DNA from 3 places in the Endozoicomonas sp. ALB032 genome. Region 2 is predicted to be linked to each of the others. Evidence: predicted binding sites of a transcription regulator. Region 2 holds the regulator's gene; each other region holds the start of a gene.

Region 1 (5,063 bases), 1.9 Mb from region 2:
TCAGTGCTGATCGAATTTCCTGAATCAATTCATCCTGCTGGCTGTCGTCCTGTAAGAAATGTCGAAGGTCATGGCCTGATTCCGAGAACAGGCAAAGTTGCAGATGCCCCTGACTGCTAACCCTCAGACGATTGCAGTCTTTACAGAAATCTCTTGAGTAGGGGGTAATCAGTCCAATGCGCCCCTGATACTCAGGATGACAATATTCGTAAGCCGGACCCGCATCTTTATTTCTGGCCATTCTGACCCAGCCCTGCTCCAGAAGCTGATCCCTTATTTGTTTTCCGGGGACATGGTATTGATTGAAAAAGCGACTATTATCACCCGTCTGCATCAACTCAATGAAACGCATGGTAACAGGCTGGTGCTTAATCCATTTCAGAAACGCCTCCAGCTGGATGTCGTTGACCCCTTTCATCAAAACCGCATTGACCTTGATAGAAGGAAGACCTTTTGCGAAGGCCTTGTCAATACCCACCAGTATTTCCTGAAGGCGGTCGTGCCCGGTTATTGCTGCAAAGGCTCGGGGGTCCAGACTGTCGATACTGACATTAATCTGATCAACACCAGCAGCCAGCCAGGACTCAACTCTCTGGTCCATTTTGTAACCATTTGTGGTCATAGCCACTTTCTGAATCCCCGGAATGGACTTAAGAGTACTGACAATATCCATGAAGTCAGAGCGCAGGGTAGGCTCACCGCCAGTGAGGCGAACCTTCTCAACACCCACCGCCGAAAAAGCGGTCACCAGACGTTTAATTTCGGCAACATCCAGCGACTGCTTGTGACGATGCTCATCACAGCCATCAGGCAGGCAATAGTTGCAAGTGAAGTTGCACAGATCAGTCAGAGACAGTCTGAGATAGGGAAACGTTCGTCCCTGTTGGTCTTGTAATGGTCGCATTTCACACCTTTCCAAACACGGGAGGCCCAGACATTTCTGTGTGAACCCTGGCAACCCTGCGTGTAACACGCATCAGGTCACGGCCAGACAACCGTACCTTCATGGTGAGGGTTAGGTTGCGAAGCTCGGCGCTTTATTAAAATTAATTAGGGGCTCATCCTAACCCTAACCCGATAAAATAGCCATGCCTTAAAGGACAATATCGAGTGATACAAATAACAAGAAACAGATTGCTGAATTCATTTATAGCTTTTACTTTAAGAGCAGTTTCAAAAACTGTATCGAGGAGACCTTTCAATGACTGACTGCTGTTCTGCCCCGGGGCTCATGCCCCTGCACGAAGGGCTTGAGAAACTGATGACAGAAACACCGGTCGTCACTGAAACTGAAACAGTGGCTCTGGCTGACTCCCTGGACAGGGTTATCTCTGAGGCAATTATTTCGCCGGTTAACGTTCCGTCCCATGATAATTCAGCCATGGACGGGTATGCAGTCCGTTTCAGTGACCTGGCACCACATTCAATACTGCCGCTGGCCGGAAAATCTCTGGCCGGACATCCCTATCAGGGTTCTATGCCCGCTGGCCACTGTATAAGAATCATGACAGGTGCTTCCATTCCTGTAGGTGCCGATACGGTCATCATGCAGGAGCAGGCCGAGATAACCTCACAGGGTATTGCTTTCAGCAAGCTACCCTCTCAGTCAGGCAATAATGTTCGCCGTGCCGGTGAAGATATTCCTCAAGGTTGTCAGGTTTTTGAAAAGGGACACATCATCAAAGCCCAGGATATAGGTCTGCTGGCTTCATTGGGAATCCCTGAAGTTCCAGTCATTCGCAGAATAAAAGTAGCGCTCTTTTCCACGGGTGATGAACTGAAGCTGCCCGGCGAGACTCTCGGACAAGGTAATATATACGACAGCAATAGGTTTGCAGTATCAGCGATGCTCAAGCGACTGGGTGCAGAAGTGATTGACCTTGGAAAACTCCATGATGACCGCAACGAGATCCGGAAAGCTTTTCTGAAAGCTGATCAGCAGGCTGATGCAGTTGTTACCTCTGGTGGGGTATCCGTAGGTGACGTCGACTTTGTCAAAGATATTCTCAGTGAAATAGGCCATACTTCGTTCTGGAGGCTGGCCATTAAACCCGGCAAACCCTTTGCCTTTGGTAAACTTCCCAACAGTGTTTTCTTTGGGCTACCCGGCAATCCGGTTTCCGCTACGGTAACTTTCCAACAATTGGCAGCGCCCGCATTGCAACATATGATGGGAGCAGAACCAACTCCTGCTGCTGAACTACCAGCAACGTGCCTCACTCCCCTGAAGAAACAACCCGGTCGCCTGGAATTCCAGAGGGGCATTCTCTCAACCAACGAGAGAGGAGAAGCCGAGGTAGTCACATCGGGCAGTCAGGGGTCGGGGATTCTCCGATCCATGAGTATGGCTAATTGTTACATCATTTTGCCCGCTTCCCAGGGAAATATTGAGGCAGGAGAAACGGTTAGAGTGCAGTTGTTCGATAAACTTCTCAGGTAACTACTCCCTGTTCTGCAGGCTGTCGCATCACTCTGGCTCCCATGCTTTTGGGACCTCCGGGTTCCGACATGGAAAAGGGTTGCCCCGAAAACGAGCACTGTCATATTTCTGCAGTCTTTGCCCTGGTGAGGGTGTCGCAAAAGGGTATGGTCAGCAGGATATATCAAGATCGTCGTTCCCGCGTAGGCGGGAACCCACCACGAACAGTGGATCTCCGCCTTCGCGGAGATAACGGTTTGAAGCTTGAAGCGTTTTAATTGACCTTTTGCGACACCCTCTGGTCCTGGAGGGCTTTTTAAATATTTCAAAAAAATGTCATAACTGTAATATTTCTGAAACAGAACACCTATATTTTCGCCATCATCTCTATCCACACAGCACCAAGGTGCAGAAAATGTCTGAAGCAACAAGTCAAGCCAGCACCAAAGCTGACTATAAATACACCAGCAGGCACTATGGCCGTATCTGGCTGAGAGTTATCCTCTGGATCTATGCTCTCCTGGTTGCCGTCAGCGTAGTGGGCTCTGGTTTTAAAATGGCCGTAGGTGGCGCAGAAGCAGCTGCAGAGCTGTTCAGCTTTGCCAACAACACTATGCTGGCACTGATAGCCGGTACCCTCGCCACAGCTCTGGTTCAGTCTTCCAGTACAGTAACCTCTGTTATCGTTGGCCTCGTGGCTGGCGGCCTGCCGGTAGAGATGGCGATCCCCATGATAATGGGAGCCAATATTGGTACCACCATCACAAATACTCTGGTCAGTCTGGGTCACATGGGTTGCGACAAATCCTTTAAGCGAGCTTTTGCTGCTTCGACAGTTCACGACTTCTTTAACTATCTGGCGGTTCTGATTCTGTTGCCTCTGGAATTGATGACCGGCTTCCTGAGCGATATTTCACAGCACGTAGCCGCACTGTTGGTGGGTGGCTCTGCTATTGATATGGGCAGCCTGAATTTCGTCAAACCCCTGACCAAGCCGGCCGTGAATATTGTCAAGGATTTTGCAGGCCTTCTGCCCGACAGCACACTGGCTGGCCTGACCATGATCGCCTTCGGTATCTTCCTTATCTTCAGCTCGGTCGTAAGACTGGGCAAGCTGCTGAAAAAAGTTATGGTGGGACGTGCCAGGGACATTCTGCACAAGTCTATTGGTCGTGGTCCGATTTCCGGTATTGCCTCCGGTACTGTTATGACCGTAATGGTGCAATCCTCTTCTACTACCACCAGTCTTATGGTTCCTCTGGTAGGCAGTGGCGTCTTCACCGTTCGTCAGATGTACCCTGTCACTCTGGGTGCCAACATCGGTACAACCATCACAGCGCTGCTTTCAGCAACGGCCATCGTCGGTGCAGACGCAGAGCACGCAATGACCATTGCTCTGGTACACTTGTTCTTCAACGTGTTTGCCGTAGCCCTTATCTATGGCATCAGGTGGCTCCGTGAGATTCCTCTCTACGCTGCAGAAAAATTGTCTGATCTGGCTATAAAAAACCGCGCTTATGCATTCCTGTATCTTTTGCTGGCCTTCTTTGTCATACCGGGCCTCGGGATTTTGGTAGCCCGGTAAAGCCTTCCTGATATTCTTAAGAAGCCCTGACCATGTCGGGGTTTCCTCTACAGACCTGTTTCTTTAATTCCTGTTTAAATTGCTATGCTCTGTGGGTTGCCAATCATGGAACAGGAAACCACCATCAGGCATCTGGTCATCCCCCTGACGTTGTCAGTTGTCTTTCACACCTTACTTTTGGGCTATAGCGGGAGTAGTTGGTTGACTGCTGCAAAATCACCCGGCATTCAAATCAAACTGGTGTCTCATCAACCCGACATAACACCTGCCATTGAAAAAAACCTGACCGCTACAGAAGCAATGACCGGCTCGGAATTGACAAAGCCAGATTCTCAGATTGAAAACACTGAACACATTCAAAGCACTGAAAAAACAGAACAGGCTGAAAAAGCAGAGAACAAGAAAGTCATAACGACCAGAGCCGAAAAGAAAAAGATTCAGCAAGAGTCGGCCAATCAGGAAGAAAACAAACACAGGCACGCAAAACCGGGTGAGCCTCCGGTATCTGCTCTCAACCAGCAGACATCGGGAGAGCCCGTCGAAGAGCTCATCACTTCAAAAGCCGGGCATTTGGAGCCTGATGAATTTCAGAAATGGGTGGCTCAACTTCAATACCGGATCAATCGCTACAAAGTGTATCCCTACCAGGCTAAAAGAAGGCGACTGGAAGGAGAAGTAAAAATCAAAATTGAAATCAACTCTGACGGAACACTGGAAAAGGCGACTGTACTGGCCGGTAAAAAGGCATTCGAAGCCAGTAGTCTGAAAGCCATTGAGCGCTCCCTGCCCTTACCGACACCTCACAAGAAATCGGTTACGGTGATTCTCTCCATTAAATATCAGCTGCTGTGACCGGCCAGCTCCTTAAGTTCATTACTCAATCTCACAATTTCGCTGTAGCTGCCGACGCATCAGAGGTTCCCGGAGATTTACCTGGCGTATCAGGGCCTCACTGCCAGCACATCACCACCCAGCTATCACTGATTACACTATAGTTATCGCGTAATTCTGCCAATTCTATCCCGAGGCTTCACCTCTCTTCCCGACGTGCTTTGCCCG
Region 2 (5,063 bases):
CGTCAGTTTAATCCTCATCTGGTTGAAAAATACTCTGATGAAACAGCCTGGGGAAGGCGGTCGTTATTTTATTTGCACGAAAAGTCTATATCTGTTTGTGAAATCTTTTTGCCGGACCTGTCTGAACAGACAGAGAAGCACTCCAGAGTCATGTCGAAGCATCCTGAACCCTGAAGCTCTACAAGAATGATTGTTTGTCGAAGCACTTACCTCGTGAAATATAGAGATTTCCGCAGTCGGTCTGGTCATGGCCTGATTGAGAACCTGGCCTGACCTGATAAACTGGCGATGCGGGTCATGATTCAGGGCGATGAGCAATAAGAATCTCAGCGATGATAATAAAGATGCAGATAAGCAGCTAAATATTATGATGCAATTCAGAAAACCAATGGCGGTATTGGCAGGCACTGAAGTAGTTCTGCAACGATTTCCCCGTTTAAAAGATTTCTTACGGCTGGCCCGGCTGGACCGGCCTATTGGTATTTATCTGTTGTTCTGGCCTACTATGTGGGCACTCTGGGTGGCGGCAGAAGGTGTACCGAGTCTGAAGAATCTGGTGATTTTTTCGGTCGGCGTGGTTTTGATGCGCAGTGCAGGCTGCGTTATTAATGACTTTGCTGACAGGAAAGTGGACGGCCATGTTAAGAGAACACAGCATCGACCGCTGGTAACGGGTAAAATTCAGGAAAAAGAAGCGCTGATCTATTTCTCCGGTATGGTACTTTTGTCTTTCATTCTTGTACTCTTTACCAATACTCTTACCGTCCAGCTCTCTTTTGCCGGATTATTGCTGGCCTCGGCTTACCCTTTTGCCAAAAGACACACTCATCTGCCTCAGGTGGTTTTGGGGGCTGCTTTTGGCTGGTCGATACCCATGGCTTTTGCGGCTCAGAGTGGCTCGTTGGGAAACATCGTCTGGCTGATGTTTCTGGCCAATCTCTTCTGGACAGTGGCTTACGATACTCAATACGCCATGGTGGATCGTGACGATGATCTGAAAGTAGGTATCAAGTCCACAGCCATTCTATTTGGCGAGATGGATAACCTGATTGTTGGTTGCCTGCAGGTACTTACCCTGATGACACTGGCCATGGCAGGCCATCAACTGGAGTTAGGTGCTCTCTATTATCTCTCATTGTTGGCTGTCGCAGCCCTTTTCGTTTACCAGCAATGGTTAACCCGTCGTCGTGAGCGTGAAGCCTGCTTCAGGGCGTTTCTTAGTAACCACTGGGCCGGAGCCATTGTATTTGCAGGTTTCGTGTTGAGTTATCTTTGATCTTCAATCCGGCTTAGAGCCCGGTAAGTATTGCTACTTATGGTGGCTGTGGGGATAAATGGCGAAAAGCCTTACCCTGTAAACCCTGAGGGATCTTTTTATTTTTAAGCTGCAATATCAGCCTTTAGTGTGTCATCTGCCTGTAACATTTCAAAGGTGTAATGTCCGGTGTATAGTGCGGTTGATCAAAGTAGTGAGAAGCAGCCTGAGCGATAGGAAAGGTGCTGTCCTGAGACACTACCATCCTGATATAGCCCTAATGAGCTTCAGCTGATAGATGCCAGAACGTCACCGCCGAAATCGAATCGACAGATAACAGGTAGAGATTAATGCCAGGAAAGACCATTCTGATCGTAGATGACGAAGCACCGATTCGCGAAATGGTGACCGTTGCTCTGGAAATGGCAGGGTATGACTGTCTTGAGGCAGCAGATGCCAGAGAAGCGCACTCTCTGATTGTGGATAACAAACCCGATCTGATCTTGCTGGACTGGATGTTACCAGATGTCTCTGGAATTGAACTGGCCCGTCGTCTGAAGCGCAATGAGCTGACCTCTGAAATACCCATTGTTATGTTGACGGCCAAAGGTGAAGAAGACCACAAAATCCAGGGACTTGAAACCGGTGCCGATGACTACATCACCAAGCCTTTTTCTCCCCGCGAGCTGGCTGCTCGTTTAAAAGCGGTTCTCCGTCGTACAGGCGGATTTGATAACCAGTCTCCCATTGTCATCAAGGGATTGGAGCTGGACCCTGTCAGCCACAGAGTCTCTATTGATGGCTCACCTGCTGAAATAGGACCTACCGAGTACCGTTTGCTGCAGTTTTTCCTGACGCACCAGGAGCGTGCCTATACCCGTGGGCAGTTACTGGATCAGGTCTGGGGTGGCAACGTTTATGTGGAAGAGCGAACCGTTGATGTACACATTCGACGCTTGCGTAAGGCCTTAGGTGATAACTACGAAGCCTTTGTGCAAACGGTTCGTGGTACTGGATATCGTTTCTCAACGAGGGTGTAAACCTTTTATGCTCAGTGCTCAGCAGTTATCTGGCCGGGAGTAATATGACAACAATTTCAAAAACCCATTTGCTGAGCCGCATGATCGCCTACGTGATTGTCGGGTTTTCCCTGGGCTGGTTGTTTGGAGAGCCTTTTTTAGGACTCTGTGTGGTCATGGGAGGTTATTTTGTCTGGAGCTTCCGTCAGCTTTTCAAGCTGCTGGACTGGCTGAATGACCCCAAGGCCAGGAGCAAAGAGCCTCCTGAGAGTAAAGGGTTCTGGGGGCAAATTTTTGATGGTATCTATCGATTGCAAAAACAGCACAGTCGTTCCCGGCAAAAGCTGGCCGGAGTGATTGAACGTGTTCAGGAATCAACTGCTGCGCTGAACGACGGTGTTGTAATGATAGATAATCAGAGCAACCTGGAATGGTGGAATCCCGCCGCTGGAACTTTGATAGGGCTTAAGACGCCTGACGATCAGGGGCAGTTGATTACCAATCTGCTACGTGATCCAAGGTTTGTCGACTACTTTGAGCAGGGTGGTTATCAAAAAGCTCTTGAGATCCCCTCGCCAATCAACCCTGATCATCAACTGCAATTTAATATAACGGTTTATGGCAAAGGCAATCGTCTCATGACCGTTAGAGATGTCACGCGCTTGAATCAGCTGGAAGTCATGAGAAAAGACTTTGTTGCCAATGTCTCCCATGAACTGAGAACACCACTGACGGTTGTGTCTGGATACATCGAAACCATGCTGGACAGTCTGGGCCCGGATTCAGGTCTGCCCCCTGTTTGGGAAAAAGCACTGAACAGGATGCAGGAGCAGTCGCTGAGAATGCAGAATCTGGTGGCAGACCTGCTGTTGCTGTCCAAACTGGAGTCGGCTGAAGCTCAGGCAGACGAGAATGGGGTTCATGTTAAAACCCTGCTCAGCAGTATCGTTGAAGACGGATGTGCGCTCAGTGGTGAAAGCCAGCATCAGATTTCTCTGGATTGTCCTGAAGATGTCTTTTTGGCAGGCAGCAGTAATGAGTTGCGCAGTGCCTTCTCGAATCTGGTCTTTAATGCCGTGCGCTATACACCCGAGGGTGGCAAAATACTTGTGCGCTGGTGGCAGGACGGGGAAGGCGGACATATGATGGTAGAAGACAATGGTGTCGGTATTGATCCAATGCATATTCCGAGGTTGACTGAGCGCTTTTACCGGATTGATAAAAGTCGTAGCCAGAATACCGGGGGAACGGGGCTTGGCCTGGCTATCGTCAAGCACGTCATGCTGAGACACGGAGGCAAACTCACGATCAGCAGTCACCCAGGAAAAGGCAGCCGCTTTATTTGCCACTTTCCGGAAAAATGCCTTGAGTTGGAACACTCATGAAAGCAGAAAAGGGCCGGTGGCACCTTTTCTGCTTTTAGGACTACCATCAAAAAATGAATAATCTTTTCATGGTTTCATCATTCGCGAACAGTCTGTTGTACTACAGACTGATCCTGACTATCTTTACTCTGAAACGCTAATCCCCGGGAGCTGGCAGGGTGGTGGATTTTAACCATCCTGCAAAGACCGGGCTTGCGTATTTGTATTTTCTTTACTAGTTTGTATCTGTCTCTTGAACACCTGCTGTGGGGTGCACTGCGGGCTGTTGGTCAGAGTGTTGATGAGAGTGGTCCCACCTGAGCACTCTGTAATGGGATCCCCAACTGATTACTTCGAGTCAGAGGGGGAGGTTTTTCAAAGAATGATACTTTGATCCATTGGTGTCTCTATTCAAGAAGTTGCAGACCGGGCATGAACCCGAAATACTGACGAAGGTAGACTTACTCTTCGCCAACGACGCATTCCAGACGTTTTTTGCCGGTGCGGTCCAGGTAGCTTTGGAAGTCACGCGGCAAGCGCCCTGTGGTAGAGCCATCCCATTGGACAGTGTCGCCGGCTTCTGTCTGGTACTCAAAAGTAAACCTTTGTACATTACGACGACGTTTTTGAGTCGCTATTTCCAGATGGTCCAAGTCTTCCATTGAAATGCCGCGTTCGGCCATGATCTGCTTAACGGCTTCAATGTTTTCGAGTTTGGCTTGACGCTCTTCGTCAATCTTATTGCGGGCTTCAACTTTCTCCTGCATTACGTCCTGCATTCTGGAGATGATACGCTCAAGATCTTCGACATGAACATCTTTAAACAAAGAGCGGATACGAGTTTTACTGCTCAGGCGGTGATGAATTTCTTCAAAAACGTTCATTCAGGAACTCCCAATTCAGACTAATTCGACCGGGTATTAATGGTTATCAATGACGGAGGTAACTATTTATACAGGAAGCTTTAAATTGATGGAAGCATTTAATGTGCTTTTATGGACTATTTAAATAGATTTAATAACGCTTTATGTGATGGTAGGAATAATTTTGTGCAATACATAAACGGTTATGAGTCATCAAGACATGCAAATGAATTGAATTGCTTTGAGTGGGTATTGCTTGTTTTTAAAAAACAGCCATTCAGCCGTGCATCTGACTCTTTGAAAATATCGTTAATAGGCATCAAGCTTCTGGTTATCACCGTAGTCAGTATTTTTTGCATTGAACGGAAGGGCTGGTTCTTTCTGTCGTGGCAGCGGGGATTCGGTTTTAAGTGGATAGGATATGTGGGGCCAGAAGCCTGCCGGACTTAAGGCCGTCCCAAGCAGCTACTGCTCCTGCATCCATGCAGTCGTGAGGTTGCAATAGCAACCCTTGCTGCGGGGTGACCCGGACGGAGGCTTAAGTCCGGGAGACTCTCGGATG
Region 3 (5,063 bases), 450 kb from region 2:
TGCGGCTACCTGTTCGATCTCGGCGGGTAACTTCTTCAGAGCGGTCAATGCCGTCAGGTGCCCGACAGTGAAATAGTGGGCCACGGTGTTGATAACCAGAATAGCCATGGTTCCATAGAGTATACCCAGCGGATTACCGGCCTGATTAAAGAAGAAGATATAACCCAGACCCAGCACCATACCGGGTACTGCCATCGGCAACATGGCCATAATGTGGATAAAGTGCCTTAGTATGGGGGGTAACTTACTTTTTTCCACATTGTAAGCGGTAATGAAAATAATCAGGGTTCCGGCAATAGCCGTATAGAACGCCATTTCCAGAGAGTTGAAATAGGGTTCCCAGCCATTGGCACTGAACCTTTCAAACTGATAGTTGTTCCAGGATAGCTCCATATTCCAGGGCCAGAAAGTGACCAATGAGCCATAAATCGCCATGCCCACCACGGCCAAAATGGCCAGAGAGACCAGGCTACAGAGCAGGAAGAAAATGCTGTCCTTCACGGGGTTTCGCTCGGGCTGGAAATTGACTGAGCGAGCGCCAAACAATTCCTTCTGTTTTTTCTGCACTCTGTGATCAATCACAAAAGCCAATAGAGCGGGTATCAGCAAAAGCACACTGATGACAGCGCCCATGGCAAAGTTCTGCTGACCGGCGACCTGTTTATAGATGTCGGTAGCCAGTACGTTATATTGGCCACCAATCACTTTCGGGACACCAAAGTCGGTTACGACCAGGGTGAATACGACAGTGACCGTGCTGATCAAACCAAACTTGGCAGCTGGAAGCGTGACTGTTGTAAACGTTCTGAATGGAGAGGTACCCATGGAGCGAGCTGCTTCATAGAGTCTGGCGTCGGATGTTGAAAGCGCCGTGGTAAGAATTAGCAGTGCATGGGGAAAGGTCCAGAAAGCCAGACCCATAACAATACCGGGCAGACCATAAATAGAGTGACCAAACAGCAGGTCTACAGCCACCCCCTGATTACCAAACAGATAAATCATACTGATGGCAGGCAATAGGGAAGGTGCCAGTATGGGTAACATGCCCATTACTTTGAAGAGCGGTTTCAAAGGCATCTGGGTTCGTGTCAGTCCGTAAGCAAACAGGAATGACAAGCTAACGACTATTGTCGTAACAATAACACCGACTTTCAGCGTGTTGCCAATGGAATGACTCAGGGCCGGGTTGCCAAGATACTCAGCAAAGTAACTCAGACCAATAAACGTCCCACTGCTGTCCTGAACGCTTCTTGCCAGCATGGCCAGGAGTGGCAGAAGCAGTGAAATGATCAGATAGAGAGCAACCGCTCCGATGACCAGCCCAAGAATCCATTGATCCCTGCTGATGGCTGGCAGCAGAGGCTTCCGGCCCAGTGCTGGAGAGTTTGCATCCGCTGGGGTGTGTGTAGATAGACTCATATTTAAAGCGGGCTCATCATGCTGCAGGGAAGACATGGATATGTTTTTCACTCAGGGACAACCGATTCTGGCTCCCCGGTTCCAGCTTAAGGCCAGCCAGCTGGTGGACAGGTACATCGACTTTAATCAGTCGCTCACTGCTCCAGCCAACAGGGCTGCACTCTGCACGAACAAAGGAGCCCTGAAACTCCAGACTTTCAACACTGACTGGCAAAGCAGACTGACCTTCACTGAAGCTCAGGTCTTCCGGACGAATCCCCAGAATCACTTTTCTCGTTGTTGACTCAGTCACTGGCAGAGAGAGTGGCTGGTTGGCCAGTACGACCTGATTCTTTTTGTTGGTATCACCTTCCAGAAAGTTCATGGCGCCAACAAATTCAGCAACGAAGCGAGAGGCTGGCTGTTTGTAAATTTCTTCCGGTGTGCCTATCTGTTCTATGTTTCCGTGATTCATCACCACGATGCGATCAGCCATAGCCATGGCTTCTTCCTGGTCATGGGTCACCATAATGGTGGTAATGCCCAGTTTTCTTTGCAGCTTACAGATCGTTTCCCGCAACTTGATTCTGACTTTGGCATCCAGGGCCGAGAGGGGTTCATCGAGCAACAACAACCCCGGAGAGAGTGCCAGAGCCCTTGCTAGTGCTACACGCTGTTGTTGACCGCCAGAAAGCTGAGAGGGAAATTTGAGGCCGGAATCCTGCAGGCCGATAATATCCAGCCATTGGTTCACGCTGTCCTCAACTTCACGTTTGGATTGACCCTGGTTTTTCAAACCAAAACCGATATTTTCTGAAACACTCAGGTTGGGGAACAGGGCATAGGATTGAAAGACAATGCCGAAGTCTCTTTGTTCAGGTGGGAGTGCTGTTATGTTGGTGCCATCCTGCCAGATCTCTCCCTGTTTACAGGCTTCCAATCCGGCAATCATTCTCAACAGCGTCGTCTTTCCGCAACCCGAGGGGCCGAGAAAACAGATGAATTCACCCTTATTAACGGACAGGGAAATCTCTTTGAGAGCGGTGAAATCGCCGAAGCGTTTCCCCAGGTTTTCGATGGTGAGAAAGGGTTTCATAGCGTTAACTTCCTAAAGCTCCAAACCTGAAAAGCCGTTTATTCCCGTTGGGGAATAAACGGCACTTTCTGTGTAACTAGTGTGATATCACGACTTGGGTTCGGACATATGATCGAAACGCTTGGACCACTCAGCAAGTACAGTCTCACGCTCACTGGCCATTTCACCAAAGTCCAGATCCACCATGGCGCTTTCTACATCTGGATAGTTAGGTACTTCTTTACGGACGTCTTTGTGACCGACAACGGGGTAAGCCTCTACATAATGCTCATTCGCTTCCTGGCTGAGAGACCAGTCGATCAGTTTTTTTGCAGCTGCAGCCTTGTCGGTACCTGCAACCAGACCCACTGACTCCACATCCCAGCCAATGCCACCTTTTGGCAGAATCAGATCCAGTGGCGCGCCCTGGCTTTTCAGTTGAGCTCCACGAACTGCCATGGAAATACCAATAGCCACTTCACCCATGGCAGCCTGAACACAGGGCTTGGAACCTGAGTGAGTGTATTGGGACATGTTGTTGTTCAGCTTATCCATATAGGCCCAGCCTTTGTCTTCACCCATGCTCTGCAGCCAGGCGGAAACCTGCATATAGCCAGTGCCGGAAGAGGCCGGGTTAGGCATGGCAATCTGGCCCTGATAGACCGGATCAAGCAGGTCTTGCCAGGATTGAGGCTTGGGCAGTTTTTTGGCTGCGGCTACCGCTTCGTTGTAGCAAATGACATTGAAATAGGCCTGGTTGCCAAACCAGGCTTTAGCGGCATCAGGATCAACCAGCTGAGTCTTGATTTGATCCAGACCTCTGGGCTTGTAGGTGCCCAGTACGCCTTCGTCCTTCAGCAGTGCCATGCTGGAACCGGCCAGACCCCATACGACGTCTGCCCTGCTGTTATCTTTTTCTGCCAGCAGTTTAGCGGTCATGATACCGGTAGAGTCCCGTACCCATTTGATGCTGATATCGGGATTATCCTGCTCAAAGGCTTTCTTGTAGCGATTCAGAATGTCGGTCTCAAAAGCAGTATAAACCGTCAATTCCACAGGAGATGCAGCGAAAGATGAAGCGCTGAAAATTGAAGTTGTTGCCAGGGTCAGGGCTGTCAGGTGTTTTTTCATGGAGCTCTCTCCAGTCGGATAATCATTTTGTTCTGGCTAAGACCAGAAGGGATATCGCGATTCTACGAGAGAGAAATGACTAAAATATTACAGATCTTTTTCGACTCTGTGACAGCTTCCTGCAACATGGCCAACTCCTGGTCGTCGGAGGCTGTGCAATCAGGCGGCGGTTCGGCAGAGTGCCCAGAACCAGGGCGGGGTCTTTGGCACCATTATTACGGTGGCGGGGATTGGGGCTGCTGCGCTGCTTTAGTCGCCGGGCAGCCAGTCGTCATCTGTGATCTGTTCAAAGGTCCATGGGCATTGGCCGGGAAAGCTTTTTTTGCTCAGCTTCTGGCTTTCACTGCGAGCGTAATTGTTCATCTGCTTAACTGCTTGCCGACAAGCATCGGAATATGCACCCGCCAATAACTCCACGATCATGGGCTGTAAATGAGGGTGTTTTGAAATTTGCTTTTCAATCGCTGCTCTGGAATTGTAGATACTTGGCATCCACGTCTGGACAACCTTATCCTCTACCCACAAATCTTTCAGAATGCGTTTCTGATAATCGTATTTGAGAAGATGTAAAACCAATACCGATAAATGAGACTCAAGAGTATCTCTGGTACTGCCCATTTCGTACTCCATCGCCTCCAACAGATTGTCAATGTCGAGTTTGTGAAATTGTCGCTGAGCCAGCAGCTCCCGTTGCTGGCTTAGCCAGGCGGTGTAGTCGGTTTTGTATAAATCAGTCATCATCAGCCTCCGGCAGCCAGCCATCTTCCATGATTTCGTCATAGGTCCATGGGCACTCAGACGGGAAAGCGTCGGGTCTGCACTGCATCTCGTTGGCAGCAAGCTTTCGGGCGTACTGATAGGCTTTTGGCAAAATCTCGTCCAGTTTACTATTGAGAGCGGGATTTTCTTCAAGCTCATGCTCAATGGCAATACGTTGTTTACTGATACTGGTTGACCAGCTTCGGAACCATTGATCCATCTCATGCAAATCATTTTTTTTACGCTGCATCTGCCATTTAAGCGAGTGCATGAGTAATTGAGACAAACGGCTCTGTACTGAACGATAACGGGCTCTACCCATGTCCTCAACTTCCTCGACCAGGTTGTCCATATCAAGTTCATCGAAACGGCCTTGCCTGATAAGCTCGGCTTGTCGATAAGACCATGTGTAGAAATCAGTGTCATACAAGTTTTCCATAAATCACCTCCATTGCCCTACCACTGTAGGCAAATAACATAGGGGAATCAAAATGAATTGCTAAAGCACAGATGCTTTTGCCGGGGCTTTGCCCGTGGTTTTGGGCTGGTCAATTTGGTCATTGATGCCAGGGAGAACCGTCAATATCGCAAAGAAATGATGGGTTTGCTGAAAGATTTATCGAATGAGCGTAAAACCCCGTACTTTAATAGGGTGTCGCAAAACTCTGGTTCCCAAGGACCAGCACGGGAACGAGTTTTT

What was found. Region 2 encodes PhoB, which activates phosphate uptake and scavenging genes when phosphate is short. Its sites were predicted from a motif close to TGTCATANNNNTGTCANA; they were not measured.
Region 1: the regulator PhoB is predicted to act here: its motif matches at 2,743-2,760, upstream of ACO6VG_RS01130 (Na/Pi symporter).
Region 3: the regulator PhoB is predicted to act here: its motif matches at 3,679-3,696, upstream of ACO6VG_RS09605 (putative 2-aminoethylphosphonate ABC transporter substrate-binding protein).

The regions. Positions count from the first base shown of each region.
Region 1 covers NZ_JBLYNW010000001.1:297,135-302,197, forward strand. The annotation lists gene moaA (GTP 3',8-cyclase MoaA) at 1-904, opposite strand, end outside; molybdenum cofactor riboswitch at 893-1,047, opposite strand; gene moeA (molybdopterin molybdotransferase MoeA) at 1,202-2,440, shown strand; gene ACO6VG_RS01130 (Na/Pi symporter) at 2,835-4,004, shown strand; gene ACO6VG_RS01135 (TonB family protein) at 4,110-4,856, shown strand.
Region 2 covers NZ_JBLYNW010000001.1:2,173,979-2,179,041, forward strand. The annotation lists gene ACO6VG_RS07730 (chorismate--pyruvate lyase family protein) at 1-174, shown strand, start outside; gene ubiA (4-hydroxybenzoate octaprenyltransferase) at 389-1,276, shown strand; gene phoB (phosphate regulon transcriptional regulator PhoB) at 1,606-2,295, shown strand; gene phoR (phosphate regulon sensor histidine kinase PhoR) at 2,340-3,659, shown strand; gene ACO6VG_RS07750 (hypothetical protein) at 4,100-4,522, opposite strand.
Region 3 covers NZ_JBLYNW010000001.1:2,625,221-2,630,283, forward strand. The annotation lists gene ACO6VG_RS09595 (putative 2-aminoethylphosphonate ABC transporter permease subunit) at 1-1,470, opposite strand, end outside; gene ACO6VG_RS09600 (putative 2-aminoethylphosphonate ABC transporter ATP-binding protein) at 1,436-2,494, opposite strand; gene ACO6VG_RS09605 (putative 2-aminoethylphosphonate ABC transporter substrate-binding protein) at 2,582-3,604, opposite strand; gene ACO6VG_RS09610 (DUF29 domain-containing protein) at 3,854-4,342, opposite strand; gene ACO6VG_RS09615 (DUF29 domain-containing protein) at 4,335-4,802, opposite strand.